DNA from 2 places in the Methylophilus sp. TWE2 genome. Region 2 is predicted to be linked to the other one. Evidence: predicted binding sites of a transcription regulator. Region 2 holds the regulator's gene; the other holds the start of a gene.
What was found. The regulator sigma-54, encoded in region 2, starts transcription at its own class of promoters, with help from an activator protein. The targets are predictions, from matches to a motif close to TGGCACNNTTCCTGCT.
Positions count from the first base shown of each region.

Region 1: a site for sigma-54 is predicted at 3,743-3,758, ahead of ACJ67_RS10320 (CmpA/NrtA family ABC transporter substrate-binding protein). Genes of this name have one in related genera too.

Region 1 is NZ_CP012020.1:2,186,066-2,193,701, forward strand. It holds gene ACJ67_RS10300 (nitrate regulatory protein) at 1-187, shown strand, start outside; gene ACJ67_RS10305 (formate/nitrite transporter family protein) at 519-1,328, shown strand; gene cynS (cyanase) at 1,406-1,849, shown strand; gene ACJ67_RS10315 (bifunctional protein-serine/threonine kinase/phosphatase) at 1,882-3,696, shown strand; gene ACJ67_RS10320 (CmpA/NrtA family ABC transporter substrate-binding protein) at 3,954-5,255, shown strand; gene ntrB (nitrate ABC transporter permease) at 5,274-6,200, shown strand; gene ACJ67_RS10330 (ABC transporter ATP-binding protein) at 6,224-7,033, shown strand; gene ACJ67_RS10335 (hypothetical protein) at 7,118-7,636, shown strand, end outside.
Region 2 is NZ_CP012020.1:2,818,081-2,825,716, reverse strand. It holds gene ACJ67_RS13345 (DUF4178 domain-containing protein) at 1-416, opposite strand, end outside; gene ACJ67_RS13340 (SPFH domain-containing protein) at 429-1,427, opposite strand; gene speD (adenosylmethionine decarboxylase) at 1,553-1,924, shown strand; gene gltA (citrate synthase) at 1,978-3,267, opposite strand; gene ACJ67_RS13325 (anhydro-N-acetylmuramic acid kinase) at 3,431-4,558, opposite strand; gene tyrS (tyrosine--tRNA ligase) at 4,674-5,909, shown strand; gene ACJ67_RS13315 (RNA polymerase factor sigma-54) at 5,955-7,505, opposite strand; gene lptB (LPS export ABC transporter ATP-binding protein) at 7,512-7,636, opposite strand, start outside.

The sequences.
Region 1 (7,636 bases), 630 kb from region 2:
ATCAGACACCAAAAAGGCATTGACCGAGCGCAAATTGATTGAGCGTGCCAAAGGCTTGCTCATGAGTACGCTTGGAGTCACCGAAATGGAGGCTTACAAGACCTTACGCAGTACAGCCATGGAGCAGAACCGCAAGGTGATTGATATCGCAGAAAACATCCTTGCCAGCCATCGGCAACCCGGCTGAATGCTTGTCAAGATGGTGCGCTTGCACTTATGTGGTGCGCTCCAGGCAAGATAACTCGCGTGGCTTGGCGAGCAAAAACAGTCTTTAACAGCCGGATTTAAGCGATCCAGCCATCTGGCACGACAATTGCATTCATGACATTCCAGTAGGTGACCATGCGGGGTCTCAGGCGTCAAGAGGAGTGTCAACGGCGATACGCTCTCTAATATCAAGCCAGACCACCGCATAAGCACTGATGGACAAAGGCGTCCTGCCTGAAGATGAACTCTTCAGGCAGGACGCCTTTTTTATTTTGTTTCAGCGTGATATTAGAGAAAGTATGAGGTATTCGATGTCTTATTTAGCTCCCTCAGAGTTTGTATCCAAAATGGTAGATGCCGGAGAGTCAAAGATTTACATGTCTACACGTGACACCGTGATACGTGCTTATATGGCTGGGGCCATCTTGGCTTTAGCGGCAGTGTTTGCCGTCAGTATTGCGATTGCCACGGAATCCCATTTAATTGGTTCCATTTGTTTCCCTGTTGGTTTTTCCATGCTTTATCTGATGGGGTTTGATTTGTTAACAGGCGTGTTTGTGTTAACACCATTGGCTTGGCTAGATAAACGTCCAGGCGTGACCTGGAATCAAATCCTGAGAAACTGGGGATTGGTGTTTTTGGGTAATTTTGCTGGCGCATTAACCGTGGCGGCGATGATGTCTTTTATTTTCACCTATGGCTACAACACAGATGGAGGTGCTATTGCGACCAAAGTAGCGGGCATTGGTGAAGCACGTACTTTAGGTTACGCAAAATATGGCATGGATGGCTGGTTTACCATTTTCATTCGCGGCATGTTATGTAACTGGATGGTCTCCATGGGCGTCGTAGGGGCCATGATCTCAACTTCAGTGAGTGGCAAAGTGATTGCCATGTGGATGCCTATTTTCCTCTTCTTCTTTATGGGGTTTGAGCACTCAGTCGTGAATATGTTCTTGTTTCCATTCGGTTTGATTATGGGCGGCAATTTTTCTATTGCTGACTACTTTATTTGGAATGAAATTCCAACTGCTTTAGGCAACATGGTGGGCGGTTTAGCCTTTACTGGTTTAACCCTTTATACAACCCATGTCAGAACAAAAGCAAAACGTACCCTTTAATGAACGCAATAAGCCACCTCAGCCATGATGGCTGAGGTTTACTTCAGGGCTTTTTATAAAATGATTAGGAGTAAGCAATGACACGCAATGAAGTCACCGAACTGATTATTACGCAAAAACTCAAATTGAATCTCACCTGGAAGCAATTGGCAGACGCGATTGGTCTGAGTAAAGAATGGACAACCGCGGCGCTCATGGGACAAATGACGCTCAGCGCAGAGCAAGCCAGCACCATAGGCAGCATGCTACAACTACCGCCTGACGCCATCACGCAATTACAAGTCGTGCCTTATAAGGGTTCATTGCCCACGGCTGTGCCAACGGACCCTTTAATTTATCGCTTTTATGAATTAATCAGTGTCTATGGCACCACGTTTAAGGCCTTGATTCACGAAGAGTTTGGTGACGGCATCATGAGTGCGATTGATTTCAATATGGAGATTAAACGCGAAGCTGATCCTAAAGGTGACCGTGTCAACATCACCATGAGCGGTAAGTTCCTGCCTTATAAATCCTATTAATCCGTCGCATCCATCTAAAGCAGCTTTATTGTATGCAAAAGCAACTGATTGTCGATAAGGGTGCCTGCTCAAAGGCAGGACGCAAACAAGTCAATCAGGATGCCGAAGGTGGACGCGTTCCCGAAGCGCCTGCGCTGAGCAGCAAAGGCGCTGCCTTTGCCATTGCAGATGGCATCAGCAGCAGCGATGTCAGCGATCAAGCCAGCCGAATCGCCATCACGAGGTTTCTTGAGGACTATTACCACACCCCCATCGAATGGTCAGTCAAGTCTTCAGTGCAGCATGTGTTGCTGGCGATTAATTCATGGCTAAATGCACAGACTTTCCGCAGCCCACATCGTTTTGATAAAAACAAAGGGTTTGTTTGTACATTTAGTGCGCTGGTTATTAAGTCGCGCATGGTGCATATTTTTCACCTGGGCGACACCCGCGTTTACCGTGTCAGAGCTGGTCATTTAGAGCAACTGACAGAAGACCATCGCTTCTGGGGCGAGGAAAATCGCAGTTACCTGGCACGTGCCCTGGGCATGAGCCCGCATCTGGAAATTGACTATACAAGCCATGAAGTAACAGTCGGTGACGTCTATCTATTGATGTCTGATGGTGTCTATGATCACTTAAAAAGTGATGACATCCTGACACTGCTTAACTCAGAGACTGACTTGGCCCAGGTGAGCCAGCAATGGGTGGCGCTGGCACACGAGCGCGGCAGTGCCGACAACCTGACCGCCATCGCCGTCCGCTTGCTACAACTGCCCGACCATGATGTGGCATCGCTGTATCAGGCCTTAAGCGCTTTGCCACTGCCCCCTGCCCTTGAAGAAGGTAAGCAGTTTGAGGGTTACCATATCCTGCGTGTACTGCATCAAAGTCACCGCAGTCAGGTCTACCTTGCCCGCGACATACCCACGGGCAGTCAGGTCGTGCTGAAAGTGCCGGCCACGGATTTAGCGGCCTCTGCCGAAACGCTGGAAAGATTTTATCTGGAGGAGTGGATCGGCCGCCGCATCCAGCACCGGCATGTGTTGCGCCCTTTCGCTTCTGAAAGACAGCGGCAGTCTCTTTACAGTGTGATGGAGTATGTGCCAGGGCAGACCCTGCAGCAGTGGATGCTGGATCATCCGCAACCCTCGCTGGAGATGGTCAGGCACATTGTAGAGCAGCTTGCCAATGCACTAGCAGCGTTTCATCGTCTGGAAATGGTCTACCAGGACCTGCAACCGGCCAACATCCTGATTGATGAGGATGGCAAAATCACGCTGATCGACTTTGGTGCAGTCAGCGTGGCAGGATTGGATGAAATGTACAGCCACACACAGACATGGGGGCTGTTGGGCAGCGTGCAATATTCTGCGCCAGAGCAGTTTATCGGCCAGCCTGGCAGTGTGCAAAGTGATTTATTTGCATTGGGATGTATTACCTATCAGTTACTGACCGGAAAACTGCCCTATGGCACCGAGGTCGCCAAAATTAAGCACGGTGATGACCGCTTGCGTTTGTATTACCGCGATATCCGCTACGAACAACCGGATTTTCCGGCCTGGATGGATCAGGCCATTGCACGCGCTGTACACCCCTATGCGGAAAAACGCTACCCCAGCCTGTCTGAGTTCGTGTTCGACTTACGTACACCCAACCCTGCATTTAACCGCCACAGCCATCCTGCGTTGCTGCAAAGACATCCACTGGCGTTCTGGCGCGGCTTGAGTTTTTTGCTGGCCTGCGTGGTTTTTGTGCTGTTGGGCATGCTGGCCAACCAGCAGCAGGCCGAGCGCGCCAATCTTGAGCAAGCCGCACAAAAGCAGTGCGATTCAACCCACCGCCCGCTTGCCTGCCAAGCCAAATAAATAAAAATACTTATATATATCATGTAGTTAATTTTAAATTTCAAGCTGGCACACCACTTGCTTTAAGACAAGCAAGAGTCAAACTCTTAACTGCCAGGGACCTGTCAACGGAGACATGCCCATCAATAGCAGCTGATATATAGATTAGTAAGTAACCCGGACAAAGGCGTCCTGAGTGCAAACAAAACACCGTTTGCACTCAGGACGCCTTTTTGTTTTTGCGTTTCCAGTTAATTTCACTTTACCAGGGAGAAAACATGAGTAGTTTTGACAAGAAAACCGCAGTCGAGACGACTGTCGTTCAGGCCACATCCGTAGACCAAACGCGCCGCCAATTTTTCCGCCAAGCCATTGCGGGCGCTGTCGGTGCTGCCGCAATGATGAACATGGTGCCGCCTGTCATTCGCAGCCAGGCTTGGGCCGCAGGCTCTGATGCGCCAGAAATCACAGAAGTCAAAGTGGGCTTTATTCCATTGACTGACTGTGCACCGATTATCGTCGCCGCCCAGATGGGTTTTGATAAAAAATACGGCATCAAGATTGTCCCTTCCAAAGAAGCCTCCTGGGCTGGCGTACGTGACAAGCTGGCGAATGGTGAGTTGCACGCTGCCCACGTGTTATACGGCCTGATTTATGGGGTGCAGATGGGTATCGGTGGTCAGCAAAAAGACATGAGTATCCTGATGACGCTGAACCATAACGGCCAGGGCATCACACTGGCAAACCAGCTCAAGGAAAAAGGCGTGACCAGCGGCGGCACATTAAAACGCCTGCTCGATAACGAAAACCGTGACTTTACCTTTGCCCAGACCTTCCCGACAGGCACGCACGCCATGTGGCTGTATTACTGGCTGGCCAACTATGGTATTAACCCGATGCAGGACGTAAAAACCATCGTGGTGCCTCCGCCACAAATGGTGGCAAACATGCGTATTGGCAATATGGACGGTTACTGCGTGGGCGAACCCTGGAATGCGCGTGCCATTTATGACAAGGTCGGCTACACCGTGGCCACCACACAAGATATCTGGGTAGACCACCCTGAAAAAGTCCTGGGTACGACTGCTGACTTTATTGCCAAAAACCCCAACACGGCCCTGGCGCTCACCAAGGCCATCCTCGAAGCTTCGCGCTATATCGACGCGACCAAGAACCGCGCTGAAGTGGCCAAACTGATTTCCGGCAAAGCCTACGTCAACGCACCGGAAGAAGTGATTGAAGGCCGCTTCCTCGGCCACTACGACAATGGCATCGGCAAAAAATGGGAAGACCCAAACTACATGAAGTTCTTTAACGATGGCAAGGTCAGCTTCCCTTACCTGTCTGACGGCATGTGGTTCCTCACCCAGCATAAACGTTGGGGCTTGCTGAAGTCCGATCCTGACTACCTGGGCATCGCCAAAAAAGTGAACCGTATTGATATCTACACTGAAGCTGCTAAATCACTGGGCATTAGCGTACCGACAGACGTCATGCGTAGCAGCAAGCTGATCGATGGCGTGGTGTGGGATGGCAAGGATCCTAAAGCCTACGCCAACAGTTTCAAGGTTAAAGCTTAACTTTAGAGGAGAGTCACCATGAGTGTCGTCAGCTTTAACAAGGAAAAGACTATGCAAACAAGCGAGCCAACTGTGAAAACAGTGCCTGCTAAACCAGTTGTTGCTGTGGTTAAACCTCTCTCAACCACAGCGACAGCAGCCGCCCCGCTTTTGCAGAAACGTGGAGCATGGGCGGCAACCGCCAAACGCGTATTTGAATGGCTGTTGCCGCCTGTGACTGGCTTGCTGATATTTGCTGCCATCTGGGCCACGGTGTCTGCGCTCACACAAGGCTTGCCGGGCCCAGTCAAGACCTGGCAATCAGCCGTTGAGTTGTTCAGTGATCCGTTTTACATCAACAACCCGAATGATATGGGCATCGGCTGGAACATCCTTAACTCACTCAAACGGGTCGCCACCGGTTTTGCTTTGGCAGCCGTTGTCGGTATCCCGATGGGGTTTGTGATAGGCCGTTATGCGTTTATGTCGAGAATGGCTGCGCCTATCATCAGCTTGCTGAAACCAGTCTCGCCACTGGCCTGGTTACCGATTGGCCTGCTTGTTTTCAAGGCAGCTAACCCTGCTGCGATCTGGGTTATTTTCATCACTGCCGTGTGGCCCATGATCATCAACACTGCCGTCGGTGTCAGCAAGGTGCCACAAGACTATATGAATGTCGCCAAGGTGCTCAATTTATCTGAGTGGAAAATCGTCACCAAAATCCTGTTGCCATACGTGATGCCTTACATGATGACGGGCGTACGTCTCTCCATCGGTGCAGCCTGGCTGGTGATTGTGGCAGCAGAAATGCTGACTGGCGGCGTGGGCATCGGCTTCTGGGTGTGGGATGAGTGGAACAACCTCAATGTTGAACACATCATCATCGCCATCTTTATTGTCGGTATTGTCGGCCTGCTGTTGGAACAATGCCTGGTGCTGGTGGCAAAACGCTACAGCTACGAATAACCCGCTGCTAAAGGAATACCACTATGACGAACAATATGATGCAAGACCGTTATGTCCTGATTGAAAACGTCAACATGACGTTTCAAACCAAAAAAGGCAGCTTCCAGGCACTTAAAGATATCAACCTGAATATCCGTGAAGGCGAGTTTATTTCCATCATCGGTCACTCAGGTTGCGGTAAATCTACCGTGCTCAACCTGATTGCCGGTTTGCTGCAGCCTACTGAAGGCTACCTGTTTTGTGCCGGCCGCGAAATTGCCAAGCCTGGCCCAGAACGCGCTGTCGTGTTCCAGAACCATTCTCTGCTGCCCTGGCTGACCTGTTTTGAAAATGTCTACCTGGCGGTGGAGCGTGTGTTTGGTGATACGGAAGGACCGACGCAATTAGCCGAACGTACACGTGCCGCGCTGGAACTCGTTGGTTTAAGCCACGCCGTGGAAAAACGCCCGAATGAAATCTCCGGCGGCATGAAACAGCGCGTGGGCATTGCCCGCGCCCTGGCCATGGAGCCCAAAGTGCTACTTCTGGACGAGCCGTTTGGTGCGTTGGATGCACTCACCCGGGCCGGACTGCAAGACGAGCTGATGGCCATCATGTCCCGTTCCGGTTGCACGGCCGTCATGGTCACACACGATGTCGACGAAGCCGTACTGTTATCAGACCGCATCGTCATGATGACCAATGGCCCGGCAGCAACGATTGGTGAAATTTTAGAGGTTGATCTGCCACGTCCGCGCAAACGCCTGGAGCTGGTAGAAGACCCGGCTTACACGCATCTGCGTAGCGAGGTCTTGAAGTTTTTGTATGAAAGACACGCCAAAAAGGCGGCATAAAAAATGATGCTGACGGGCGGTCACCCGCCAGCATCCACACCTCATCGAAGTATGGTTACCCCCACATTGAAAAAGGAGCAACACATGAAAGCTAACTCACACCCACGCCTGCGTCAAGTTTCACTCGCGATTTTACTGGCAGCACTGAGCCAGCAGGTGATGGCTGAAGAAGAGGTTATCCCTGAATACACTTTTATGGACGCCATTAAAACCGGTAAAAACCTGACCAGTTTCAGATTGCGCTATGAGCATGTAGACCAGGATGGATTGCAACCTGGTGCTTTTGCTAATGGTAGTGCAAACCCGACTGGCGCCCGCGAATTGGATAATGCCAATGCGGTGACACTGCGCAGCCTGATTGGCTGGCAAACGGCGCCTTACCATAACTGGAGCTTTGCGGCACAAATTACTAATGTCAGCAAATTGAAGGATGACTTCAATGACGGCACCAACACCGTCCGCACCAATGGTGCTTCCAACGAAAGCGATAGAATCAACTATGCCAAGGTGGTGGATCCCGACTACACGGATTTTAACCAGCTGTTTGTGGACTGGACTGGCATCAAAAACACCCGCGTGCGTGCCGGGCGCCAAATCGTCAAT
Region 2 (7,636 bases):
ACGGACATGCGCTGGCCGTTGACCGGTACGCTTAAATCCGGAACGTAGCGCTCAAGGGGAAGGTCAGGAAGTCCCTCATTGACCTGAAAACTCAGGGAGTAATTGCCTGAAGCCTCAGAGAGCCAGCCGGTCTTGCCATGATCAAATAGCAAATGCCAGCTGTTCCAAAGGCCACTTTCATGTTGAAACTGCAGGCGGCCGATCACGGTAAAGCCATCGCCCAGATAGATACCACTACTGCCAATTTGTAACAAGCTGCGATCTGGCAGCAGTTCGGCCATTTTGCCCAGATTTTCAAGATTAATATCGTTGCGTAGCAACGTGCTCTGGCAATACTCACAGACCATCAACAGCGTCGTGCTGGCACGAAAGTGGACTTTGGCGCCGCAAGCCGGGCACTGACTATACCGTATCACAGCAACAACGCTTTATTTAATTTGACCCAGCAGCTCAGCCTTTTTGGCGTCAAACTCAGCTTGAGTCAACACCCCCTTGCTGACCAAGGTATGCAGCCTCTCTAGTGTTGTAATAATCTCGTCCTGTGTGGCGGTTGGCGTGGCCGCGTTAGCCGGTTGTACCATCGCCTGGGTAATATTTTGTGCCATCACCAGCCCTGCGCCCATGCCCGCGCCTACCCCTGCCATGCCACCTTCATTTTGCGCGGCTAACGGAATCGCATCAGCGACTTGGTATTGGGTATACCGATTCAAATCGCCCACCATATTCATACTGATACGTTTATCCAGCACAGCCTGAAGCTCTTCCGGAAGCGAGATGTTTTCCACTGCAAGATTGTCCAGAGTCAGACCGTAACGCGCAAATAAAGGCGTCATTTGGGCATGCAAGGCTTGCGCCAGCTGGCCCTGGTTGGCGGCCATATCAATAAAAGGGACTTTACTACTGGCAAACAGTTGTGTGAGTTCAGCGATCATCACATTACGTAGTTGACCATCCAACTCTTCGACGGTGTAGACCCCTTGCGTGCCGCACACCTCTTTATAAAACAAAGCCGTATCGCTCAGGCGGTAGCTGTAGATGCCAAAAGCCCGCAATCTGACCATGCCAAACTCTGGATCACGCAGGGTAATCGGATTGGGGGTGCCCCATTTGCGGTCAAGTTGCAAACGATGGCTAAAGAAAATCACATCTGACTTGAATGGGGACTCGAATAGCTTGTCCCAATGCTGCAAATTGGTCAGTAGCGGCAAGTTTTTTGTGTTGAGGGTATGCAAACCAGGACCAAAGCTGTCGGCAATTTGACCTTCGTTCACAAACAATACGCTTTGCGAGTCCCTTACGGTTAACTGGGCGCCGTACTGAATCTCCATATCCATCATGGGGTAACGATAAGCGAGTACACCATGACCCTCTTCCGTCCACTGGATGACATCAACAAATTGTTTTTTTACAAAGTCAAAAATACCCACTCTGGCTCCCTGTTTGTTTTTATTTGACTGGACATGGTTAACGCAAAATTACTATACAATGCGAATCGACCAATTATTGTAAATATACTTCAAAATAGTGATCGTTGTATTGCTTCAGTTCGTTTATGAAAAGATTCGCGCATAGTGGATTACACTTGATGGCCAATTTACATGAGGTGGATCCAGGGTTGACCTTGATGACCCGTGTAGACGACTGTCAGCACTTTTGCCGAAAAGTGGTCAGTGATGCAGGATTGACTATTGTCGGCGAGAGTTTCTATGGCTTTGGTCAGGGGCAGGGTGTGACTGGTGCGCTGGTCCTTGCTGAGTCGCACTTGACGATACACACGTGGCCGGAGTCGCGTTATGTGACTTTGGATGTGTTTGTCTGCAACTATCAAGAGGACAATTCAGATAAGGCGAGCCACGTGTTTGAGGCAGTGATCGCTGCATTCTCTCCGGGGCATGTAGATCGGTTCGAGGTGCAACGAGCATAATCCTAAAATAAAAACGCCGGAGAAATCCGGCGTTTTTATTGTGTGTTGCTATGTTAACGCTGATGCAAAGGAACGAATTCCCGACGTTCAGACCCCACATACAATTGGCGTGGTCGACCAATTTTCTGCTCAGGATCGGCATTCATTTCACACCACTGGGAAATCCAGCCTGCGGTGCGCGCAAGCGCAAAAATGGCGGTGAACATGGAGTTAGGAATCCCCATGGCGCGCATGACGATGCCGCTGTAGAAGTCAACGTTCGGGTACAGTTTGCGTGAGACGAAATATTCATCTTCGAGCGCAATTTTTTCCAGTTCCATCGCCAGTTTGAACATCGGATCATCATGTAGTCCCAGCTCATTGAGCACTTCGTGACAGGTCTTGCGCATGATAGAGGCGCGCGGGTCCATGTTGCGATAAACACGGTGACCGAAACCCATCAGGCGGAAGCTGTCGGTTTTATCTTTGGCGCGATTGATAAATTCACCAATACGGCTGACATCGCCGATTTCTTCCAGCATATTGAGGGTGGCTTCGTTGGCACCACCATGTGATGGGCCCCACAGCGAAGCAATCCCCGCAGCGATACAGGCGAATGGATTGGCACCACTTGAGCCTACCAGTCGCACAGTGGAAGTCGACGCGTTTTGCTCATGGTCTGCGTGCAGAATCAGGATGCGTTCAAACGCGCGGGCCAGAATCGGGTTAGGCACATAATCCTCACAGGGTGTGGCGAACATCATATGCATAAAGTTTTCAGCGTAACCCAAGTCGTTTTTGGGATACATGAATGGTTCGCCGATATTGTATTTGTAGCTCCAGGCGGCGATGGTAGGCACCTTGGCCAACAGGCGCTTGGCGGCAATTTTGCGTGATTCCGGGTCTGTGACATTGTTGTTGTCCGGGTAAAACGCTGCCATGGCGCCCACCACAGCAATCATGACCGCCATCGGGTGCGCATCACGGCGGAAACCTCGGAATACATTGCTCATCTGGTCATGTAACATGGTGTGCTTGCGGACGGTGCCAACAAACTCTTCACGTTGTTGCAGGGTGGGCAATTCCCCATGTAAAAGCAAATGTGAAACTTCCAGAAAGTCACAATTTTCTGCTAGCTGTTCAATCGGGTAACCGCGGTAGTAAAGCAGGCCTTGCTCACCATCAATGAAGGTAATGCCAGAGTTACAGGAGGCGGTAGACATAAACCCGGGGTCGAACGTGAAATAACCGTGTTTTCCCAGGCTGCGGATGTCAATGACATCCGTACCCAGGGTGCCTTTTAATACCGGTAACTCAATCGAGGTGCTGTTGTTGTCAAAGGTAATGGTCGCTTTGGTAGCCATAAGGTACTCTGTTTCAGTCAAGGTTGTATAAATTATACGCAATCGTTTTTGAATATGGGTGTTAGTGCGGGAAATAGCTGGGAAAAGTTAAAAAATCGTCTTGAATCCTGCACCAGTTTAAATCAAACAGTGAGTGCACTTGCACTGCTTTAGTGTGTCAGGCCTATCCGGGGTAAATAGCCCCTAATATGCGTGGCCCTGCCGCACCGGTGACCGCTGGCAGATTCCCCGGCAAGTGATCTATGCAACGTTGCGCCAGCCATGCAAAGGCAACGGCTTCCACCCAGTCTGCATCCACACCCAACACATCGGTGCGCTGTATCGAAAGCCCACACAGCGCTTGTAACCTGTCTATCAAGGCCAGATTATGTGCGCCCCCACCACAAACGTACACTTCTTCTGCGCCGGGACAATATTGCTGCAAGGCCTGCGCAATGGTCACGGCAGTGAGCTCCAGCAAGGTGCGTGCGATATTTTGGGGGGTGTCAGAGTGCATGGCCAGATGTTGCGCTAGCCACGCCTGATTAAATAAGTCACGCCCCGTACTTTTTGGGATGGATTGTGCAAAATAAGGGTCGGATAATAGGGACTGCAGTAGGCTGGGATTGAGTTCCCCTCTCACTGCCCACGCGCCACTGGCATCATAACTGTTGCCGGTATGCTGTAATGTCCAGGCATCCATCAGCAGGTTGCCCGGGCCGGAGTCAAAGCCGGTCACTTTGCCATTCACAGGTAAATCACTGAGGTTAGCAATGCCGCCTATATTGACAATCACGCGGTGTTTATCAGGTGCAGCAAAGATGGCCTGGTGAAATGCGGGGACCAGCGGCGCGCCTTGACCGCCTGCAGCAATGTCGCGGCTACGGAAATCACCTACGACCGTAATCCCGGTCAATTCGGCCAGACGGGCATGGTTGCCCAGCTGCAGGGTATAGGCTTGTCCTGCTGTTAAATCAGGGCAGTGACGTACGGTTTGTCCGTGGCAGCCTATTGCAGTAATTTCGCCGGCTGTCAGGTTGGATGCAGACAATAAGCCATTCACCGCTTGTGCGTAAAGATCAGCCAGGCGGTTGGCGATGATCGCCGCTTGGTGTAATTCATGCTGTGCTGGCGTATGCAAATCAAGCAATGATTGCTTGAGGTCCACCGGATAGGGCGCGAAATATTGTCCTTTTTGCTTCACAAGTTCACCCTGCTGCGAGACGACAACCGCATCTACCCCATCCAGACTGGTGCCGGACATCAGGCCAATAAACAGGCGGGAGGAAGTGGGTAATGCAGGAGGATTCATAGACATAAGTTTAACACTGACGTTGGCTGGCATACAGAAAAGCGCGGGATTACGTTAAAATAGGCGCTTTAACTTGATATCAAAGCGTGCCTCGAGCACGTTGCAGAAAATCCTTATGACAGACGTAACCCAATCCTCAGCCGTCGAAGTTTTAAGTCCGGAAATCGTGCAAGCGCTGGCGATTATCAAGCGCGGGGCAGACGAGCTGCTGATCGAACAAGAGCTGGTGGAAAAACTGAAAACAGGCAAGCCACTTCGCGTGAAGGCAGGTTTTGACCCGACCGCACCAGACTTGCATTTGGGGCATACGGTGCTGATTAACAAATTGCGCCAGTTGCAGGATCTGGGACACCAGATTTTATTCCTGATTGGTGACTTCACGGGCATGATTGGTGACCCCACTGGCAAAAGCGCCACGCGCCCGCCGTTAACGGTTGAGCAGGTGAAGCTCAATGCCGATACCTATGCCGAACAGGTATTTAAAATCCTGGATCCTGCCAAAACCGAGATCGTCTTCAACTCCAAATGGTTAAGCGAACTGGGCGCAGCTGGCATGATCAAGCTGGCAGCCAGCCATACCGTGGCGCGTATGCTGGAGCGTGATGACTTCTCCAAGCGCTTTAAAGGTAATCAGCCGATTGCGATTCATGAGTTCCTGTATCCCTTGTTGCAAGGCTATGACTCGGTTGCCTTGCAAGCGGATTTGGAGTTAGGTGGCACCGACCAGAAATTCAACCTGCTGATGGGACGCGAGTTGCAAAAGCAGGCTGGTCAGTCACAGCAATGTGTCCTCATGATGCCCTTGCTCGAAGGGTTGGATGGCGTTAACAAGATGTCCAAATCACTGGGTAACTATATCGGCATTAGTGAAGCCCCGGAAACGATTTTTGCCAAGATCATGTCCATTTCGGATGAGTTGATGTGGCGTTATATCGATTTGTTGTCCTTCGCCTCATTGGAAAACATTGCACAATGGAAGGCCCAAGTAGCGGCTGGTGAAAATCCACGCAATATCAAGGTGGGGTTTGCACAGGAAGTCGTGGCGCGTTTTCATGGTCAGGCTGCAGCTGAAAAAGCCTTGCAGGATTTTCAGACACGTGCCAAAGGTGGTATCCCAGATGATGTGCCAGAGGTAGAAGTCATTATCGAGACTGACAGTATAGGCATTAGCCAGTTATTGAAGCAGGCGGGGCTGGTAGAAAGCACCAGTGAAGCAATGCGTGCAATACAGCAGGGCGGCGTCAAGCTGGATAGCGTCAAGGTTGAAGACAAGAATCTACCATTGTCTAAAGGTGTGACGGTGGTCGCCCAAGTGGGCAAGCGCAAGTTTGCAAAAATCACGATTAAATAAAGACGCTCGAGCAATAAAAAAAGGCCGCATCTGCGGCCTTTTTGTTTAAAGCGATTTGCGTAAATTGGCGGGCGGAATATTCAAAGACTCACGGTATTTGGCAATGGTACGCCGCGCGACCACAATGCCTTGTTGAGCCAAGGTATCTGTAATCTGGTTATCCGAGAGCGGTTTTTTCGGGTTTTCTTCTGCCACCATTTGTTTGATCAAGGCGCGGATGGCCGTCGCCGAGCAAGAGCCGCCCGCATCAGTTGCCACCGAACTGCCAAAGAAATATTTGAGCTCGTAAACGCCACGCGGTGTGAGCATATATTTATGCGTGGTGACTCGTGAAACAGTGCTTTCATGCAAATCTAGCTCTTCGGCAATTTCACGAAGCACCAATGGCCGCATGGCAATGTCGCCATGCTCAAAGAAGTTGCGCTGACGGTCTACAATCGCTTGCGACACGCGCAGAATGGTGGAGAAGCGCTGCTGGATATTTTTGATCATCCATTTTGCTTCCTGCATCTGGCTTTGCAGATACTGGCCTGAGCTTTCGCGGTTGCGTTTGAGGATGTCAGCATACAGTTGGTTGATACGCAGTTTGGGAATCACGCCATCGTTGAGCGATGCGACCCAGATACCTTTGATTTTTTTGACTACCACATCATGCTGGATAAAGTGGTCGTGACTAAAGGTGGCAAATTCGCTGCCAGGTTTGGGGTTTTGCTGGCGAATGAGTTGTTGCGCTCCTTTCAGTGCGGTTTCATCGCAACTGAGCAGTTTGCGCAATTTGACAAAGTCTTTATTGGCCAGCAGGGCCAAATGATCTTTTGCGAGTGCCATGGCCGTACGTAAATAAGGCGTTTCTGACGGCAAGTGTTGCAGTTGCAATAACAGGCATTCCCGCAAGTCACGGGCTCCGACACCTACCGGGTCCAGGTTCTGTATCAGTTTGAGTGCGGTCTCAAGTTCAAGCAGCTCAACTTCGAGCTCAAGCGGCAGGTGTTCAACAATTTCCTGCAAGTCTTGCTCAAGGTAGCCGTCGTCATTTATGCTGTCGAGCAGCAACTTGACCAGCGTCATGTCACGCTGTGACAGATGCGCCAGTTGAATCTGGTCCAGTAAATGCTCGCGCAGGCTGATATTGCTGGCATCCTGCCGCGAAAAATCACTATCCTCATCATCAAGGTTGTTGCGGCCTGCCTCATCCCAGTTGCTGGTGCTGCCAAACTCTTCGTAATTATCTTCAAATTCGGGAGGGTTGAATTCTTCGCTGAGATTGGCCAGTTCGCCTTCATTGCTGCCAAGTTCATCATGTAAGTCTTCGCGCAGCGTCTCGGCAGGTGCAGTAATTTCTTGCTGGGTGGCCAGGTCAAACGAGTTGGCATCGTCTGCATGGACTGATTCGATAGCTTCGGTAGGGGTTGCTGAATTGTCCTCAAACTCGCCTTCTTCTCCATCGGCCATCTCCAGCAACGGGTTTTCCTGAAGAATGGTTTCCAGCTCCTGGCTGAGCTCCAATGTGGATAACTGTAACAGACGGATAGACTGTTGTAGCTGCGGAGTCAGTGCCAGGTTTTGTGAAATGCGTAATTGCAGGTTTTGCTTCATAACAAATTACAACCTAAAGTTCTTACCCAGGTAAACTTCACGAACACCTTCATTCTGGATGATTTCGTCGGGTGTGCCAGCCGCAAACACGGCGCCTTCATTGACGATATATGCGCGATCGCAAATGTCCA